Regions from separate parts of the Bacillus sp. iso_77 genome, predicted to be linked through region 1. Evidence: predicted binding sites of a transcription regulator. Region 1 holds the regulator's gene; the other holds the start of a gene.
What was found. The regulator LexA, encoded in region 1, represses DNA repair genes until DNA is damaged. The targets are predictions, from matches to a motif close to CGAACATATGTTCG.
Positions count from the first base shown of each region.

Region 1 (3,164 bases):
GACTTACGTTTAAGTGATTCGTCCATAAAGCGTATGCCATTGGTGCAGCGCCCATCGGCATTCCAGGGTGACCGGAATTCGCTTTTTCAATTGCGTCTATGGAGAGAGTACGTATTGTTGCAATAGATTTCAATTCAATCGTTTCCATATAAATCCCCTTCCGTATCTTGTGTACACCATTATCATAAATCTACTGTCCTTTTTTCACAACTATTTCACGCCGAAAAAGAAGGATTTTGTCACATTTAGTTTATCGATCACCTAAAAACTTATGCAAATATGAAAAAAGATGAGAATATTCCTCCCATCTTTTCAAAAATAAAGAAATGATGACCTTTAATGAAGATTCTGGTCTCTTTCTCTTTTTAATTTTTCTGGTGTGACATCGTTTCCTTCTGGATCGACGATTTTCACGGTTTTAAGTGTATTTTTCATAGAAGAACGAAAAGCCTTTAAATATTCCTCTCTTAATTGCTTCTGTTCTGTTTTCTCAGCGTCCGACAAACCGGCCTCTTTCGACTTTTTTGAAAGCTCATTGATTCTTGCAAGCTGTTCTTTAGAAATCATGACAAACTCCTTTAAAACATTTTCTCTACATACTACTAAATATCAGTCATTTTTACAACAAATCACGCTTTAAGTCGCAAGCCCTTTTTCATATTCTTGGTACCTTCTATGGACGGTTGCTTTTGAAATGTCAAAACCAAGTGCCTGCAATGTCACTGCAATTTCAGCGAATGTCATGTTGTTTTTTCTTAATCGAACAATTTCAGAAATCGGTACTTCAATACGTTCGCGGCCAGGCGCCTGTTCTTGGTGTTTTAAATTTAGTTCGGGTTGATACCCTCGCTCAACAGCTTTTTTCATCCCACGCTTAATTTTCAAATTATGAATTTTCCGCTGATACTCTTCTACAACGCCTACAATCTCAATGACCATCTCGTCTGCTTCTGAAAGCTCAAGCTCTCCTCTATGAAATACGCTGTACACCTTGACTTTTTCTTTAAACAGACAATGAAGAAGAGCGATTTTCGCCTGCCCTCTTCCAAGGCGTGTCTCATCTTGAATGAGAACAGCATCGATTTCTTCCTCTTTCAGCGCAGCCAGCATGTCAAAAACACCGTCACGATCAAGATCGTATCCACTCGCTTTTTCTTTAATCACTTTGACTACATTCATCTTGTGCGCTGCAGCTAAAGCAAGCAGTTCTTCTTCTTGTCTTTTAAGCGAGGTTTCTTGCTCTTCTTTGGCAGTACTTACTCTCGCATAAATGATTGCATTCATGTCTTCAATCGACCTTTCTACTGTACTGTTGCAAGTTGATATACGACTGGATGCTCTTTTTTAACTGGAATCACAAGGATATCTCCCGGCTGGATGTCAGTTGAAGCGAGATCATTGTGTTCAGTTACCCAGTCAATAAAAGCATTTTTATCGATTGATTTACTGTCGTTTACTTGATCAGCTAATCCCCAAAGAGTATCACCTGATTGAACCTCTATTTTAACATATTGATTTGGATCATTATGGCTAGTGACTGCAATAAGTGAGAGAAATATGCCAACGATGAATGAGAATAGCCCAATAAAAATAATAGATTCCTTTAACCTCATAATGTCATCTCTCCTAATAGAATGTGTGTTCGTTCTTTCTGACACTCATTATAAATACGAACAAACGTTTCTGTCAAACGTTTTTTTCGAACCTATGTTTGTACTGTTAGGAAAAACATGCTATAATTTCTTTAAAATTGACGTTTTGAGGTGCAAAAGATGACGAAGCTATCAAAAAGACAACTCGATATCCTGAAATTCATAAAAGAAGAAGTAAAAAGCAAGGGTTATCCCCCATCCGTTCGTGAAATTGGCGAAGCTGTCGGTCTAGCATCCAGCTCAACTGTCCATGGACATTTAGCTAGACTAGAAACGAAAGGTTTAATTAGAAGAGACCCAACGAAACCTAGAGCGATCGAAGTACTAGATGAAGAGGAAATGAATATTCCAAAAAGCGCTGTAATGAATGTTCCAGTCATCGGAAAAGTCACAGCAGGCTTGCCTATCACGGCTGTTGAGAATGTAGAAGAATATTTCCCACTTCCAGAAACTTTTGCAGCGCCAGATGAACAAGTATTTATGCTTGAAATTATGGGAGAAAGTATGATTGATGCAGGTATTTTGGACAAAGACTACGTCATTGTGCGTCAGCAAAGCACTGCCAACAATGGAGATATTGTGGTGGCTATGACAGAAGAAGATGAAGCAACAGTGAAACGTTTTTATAAGGAAGATACACACTTTAGATTACAGCCCGAGAATCCATCAATGGAACCGATTATTTTACAGAATGTGAGTATACTAGGTAAAGTGATTGGCGTATTTAGAAATATTCATTAAAAAAAGCCGGTATTTCATCAATTGCTGATGAGAGCCGGCTTTTTCTTTTATGAACAAGAATATGCAAGAATACTGGAGCTTGGGAACGAGCCAAATGTAAAGTTCGGCCATATGAAACCCGTTGTACGGCCAAAAGGCTGCGAGGAAAGAACATACATGAGAAATACTTGACCGTTTCTAAGGAACACAATGGTCCACCTTCTATTACATCCAGCTGCAAATTGAACCGTTTGCTGGCTTCCGCCTACACTCTGCCCCGCAATGAGCGGCTGCATACTTTGAGGCTGAGAGACTGCTTGTTGATATTGCGAGATGATATGCTGCGGCGGGGCTGGCGGGACCGATTGTCCTCCTGCACCTTGCCCAGTCCCTCCGAATGGCAAACCGGGAAATCCTCCAACTTGAGAAATAGGAAACGCCGGCATGCTTTGTACCTGCCGATCGTACAAGTACCCATTCCACGTACCTTCATATGGATTATACATACTAAACACCACTTTCTTAGACATTCATCACGACAGTATATGTCATACATAAAAAAAGAGTGTTGAGGAGACAAATAGAAATCTTTCCAAAAGACGTTTTATTCTTCTTTAGAACGGTTAAATACTAATGAGGAAGAAAAAAATAAAAAAATGAAAACTTTTTGTCTCCCTCAAACGTTATATAGATAGAAAGAAAAGAAATAAAAAACATTTAGATTTAATACTTGTAATATCTCTGTAACTATTGTAACATTTGTAACATAAGAAGTTTTCATTGAGAAAAGGA
Region 1 is NZ_CM149683.1:1,736,722-1,739,885, reverse strand. Features, by position in the region: gene tkt (transketolase) at 1-148, opposite strand, end outside; gene AC0VYC_RS08785 (DUF896 domain-containing protein) at 337-567, opposite strand; gene AC0VYC_RS08780 (YneB family resolvase-like protein) at 637-1,284, opposite strand; gene yneA (cell division suppressor protein YneA) at 1,302-1,613, opposite strand; gene lexA (transcriptional repressor LexA) at 1,773-2,393, shown strand; gene AC0VYC_RS08765 (hypothetical protein) at 2,441-2,878, opposite strand.

Region 2 (3,164 bases), 700 kb from region 1:
CGAACATTGCGTCACAGGTATTTCTAGGGGCAACCATCGGGTCAAAAATGAATAAACAAATGTTTGTCGGGCTAAAAAATACCTTGATTGTGGCCGTCGTCAGCTCAGCCGGATTGATTGCTGCGACCGTTCTCAGTTCAATTGCCATCGCAGAAATAACAGGTATTTCTGTCATTACGGCCATTCTTGCTTTTTCGCCTGGCGGTATTGCGGAAATGGCCACAACAGCTGTTACACTTCATGAGGATTCCACATTTGTTGTGGCTGTACAAGTCGTTAGAATTATTTTGGTCATCGCCATGCTGCCACCGTTTTTTCGTTTCTTACATCATGTCTGGGCAAAAAGACAGACTGATTATAAAGCCGCTAAATAAAAAGAGCCGCTTTGCATAAGCAGAGCGGCTTTCAGATTATCTGACAACGGGCTAAAATGATGTTGATTTTAGCCCGTTGTCTTCTTTTCAGCGTGATAGAAAACCTTTGCAGTCTAGGAAGGTCGAGCACCAGAGCGGAGCGAATTTGACATTCGTGAGCACTGGAGCGCAGACATGACAACGAATGCGAGGGTTTGTCTACACGCTGAGCCGCTTTGCATAAGCAGAGCGGCTCTTTTTTATTCATCATGATTCCTTTTTACACCGACTACTTGATCCTTTGAGATCGTTCCAAAATGCCGGCTGTCAAAGCTATGTATTCGATTATCTCCGATCACGAAGTAATGATTGTTTTGTATGTTCTGACGACCGGTGATGGCTTTTAGCTGAAAATCACCTGTTAGGACGTTGCCCATTTTATGTTTTTTCTGCTCTTTTAAATACGGCTCTTTCCATTTTACACCATCAACAAACAGTTGATCATCTTCATATTTGATTGTTTCTCCTGGAAGTCCAATGACCCGTTTGATCAAGATTTGATTTTTAGGGCCATGAAATAACACATAGTCAAACCGGCTAATTTTCGTGAGTTTTGGCGAGAACTTGTTAATTAATAATTCTGTTCCATCTGTAAATGTCGGGTCCATACTAACCCCTTCTACTTTGTACGTGACAAACATGAAATTCTTTACTTGGAACAACAAGACAATGCATGTAATAATCATGAACCATAGCAATGGCTTCTTTTTCATTAAGAGCCTCCTTTGTCCTCACGCTGACTCATCCGAATATTCAACCTATTTTCTACTCTCTTTCCAACATACCATAATAAAGCAATGACTAGAACCGCAAAAACACTTCTTAACGGATTCTTTACTAAAGCTGAAATGTCATAGCCGATAAAACTAATAATAAAGAGCATGACACACTTCCCTGATAAAGCAGCTAATGAGAACTGCCAGACGCTGATTCTTGATAGACCTGCTACGACATTAACGGCAGCAGAAGGTGTAAAAGGAAAGCAGAGTAAAATAAATAACGGACCAAATCCCCGCTTTTCAACCCAAAGCATTAGCTTTTGAATAGAAGGGTGTCTGCTAATAAAGTTCAGCATCCTCATCTGTCCAAATTTTCTGATCAGTAAAAAGACAAGGATAGACCCTGCACTTGCACCAATCCAGGTCAATAAAAAGCCTTCCCATAGCCCAAAAGCATTTGCATTGGCCACCGCAAATGCCACGAGAGGTAAAAACGGTAGAAATGCTTCTATTAAAGGGAGTAATATAGCCACAATGGGTCCAAAAGCCTTGTAGCTTTCAAAAAATGATGTGATATTTTCATGAGTAAATATAGAAAGAAATAATGGCAACTTGTTTGACTCCTTCAAGGTTTGTCTATCTTTCATTTTACATGGAAAACATAAAAATATACAAATGAATCCCTCTCAGCCCCCCTTGAGATTTTTTAATTCATCCGATATAATAAATAAGAACAAATGTTCTATAAATAAAGAAAGCAGGCATGGACATGACGAGATTATCAAGCGTACAGCTTCAGATGATGGAACAGGCCATCTTTCTTCCAATGGTCATCTCCATCCTCAATCGTGATTTGACGTACCTTAAAAAACATCAAACATTCAAACTAAATGAACCATATATTCAGCTAGTCACCTCTTCATTAAAAGAAGCACAAAAAGCCCTTTATCAACTGAAACAACAGTTACGTAAAGAAAAAATGAACGTACAGCAAATTGAACACGATGAAGGATTTACGACATATTTATTTCTGATAAATGGCTATGAAGAAAAGCATAAATATTTTAATCCCCGTATACGTCATCGTGTAGAGGAAATGCTCACCCATTATTTCCTCCATTCAGGAAAATAATATGGTTATATTTTACATTTATAGAAGGAACTCTTCAGTTGTTGGCGAATTGATTTTTATACCAAAAATTAGGAGGTTCCGAATCATGTTCAAAAAAATAACAGCACTCACCTTAGCAGCAGGATTACTTGTGCCAAGCACAGTGTCAGCATTAGAACCACTGCAGACAGGAAAACAAGCCCCAGCAGCATCTGCACAAATAACAAGTGTAGCCTATACAACGGTTTCTATCGTTGGAAAACGAGTGAAGTTTGAAGTGAAAGCACTCGAAAATCCTTTCAACATGAATTACTATAATCGAATTGCTTGGACGAGTACGGACGAAGAGCCAAGTGTATTCAATGACAATATTCTATCGGTCATTGTCGCAAAAAAAACCGGACAGACTTATCAAGTCTTTTCATACGAAGCGCTCATTTCGGTAAAGGACAAGATTGAATCAGGTCAAAAGGTGTATGGCTGGGCGCTTGCTTTAAATGGTGTGTGGTACCCAACGATGCCTGCAACCCTCTATTATTAAAAAAAGCCTGCCACAGTGGCAGGCTCCAGATTGTTGAAAAAGGGCTAAAATGAACTTTATTTTAGCCCTTTGTCTTCTTTTCAGCGTGATAGAAAACCTTTGCAGTCTAGAAAGGACGAGTACTGGCGCGGAGCGAATTTCACATTCGTGAGCACCAGCACGCAGGACTGACAAAGAATGCGAGGTTTTGTCTACACGCTGAAGCCTGCCACAGCGGCAGGCTCTTTCTCAATTATGACAATTCGAGCTGTTTTCTCAGCTCTTGTCTCACTTCTTCTAATCCTGGTCCATCTAACTCAAAGTAATACACATTCCCAGGCTGGTAATCGTGCCCTTTTAACTGGATGGTATCCACTGATTTTAATGAACTCAGTAAAGGG
Region 2 is NZ_CM149683.1:1,038,800-1,041,963, reverse strand. Features, by position in the region: gene AC0VYC_RS05235 (AbrB family transcriptional regulator) at 1-374, shown strand, start outside; gene lepB (signal peptidase I) at 614-1,126, opposite strand; gene AC0VYC_RS05225 (TVP38/TMEM64 family protein) at 1,126-1,743, opposite strand; gene AC0VYC_RS05220 (YhjD family protein) at 1,902-2,264, shown strand; gene AC0VYC_RS05215 (enoyl-CoA hydratase) at 2,350-2,784, shown strand; gene AC0VYC_RS05210 (LCP family protein) at 3,017-3,164, opposite strand, start outside.
Region 2: the regulator LexA is predicted to act here: its motif matches at 1,863-1,876, upstream of AC0VYC_RS05220 (YhjD family protein).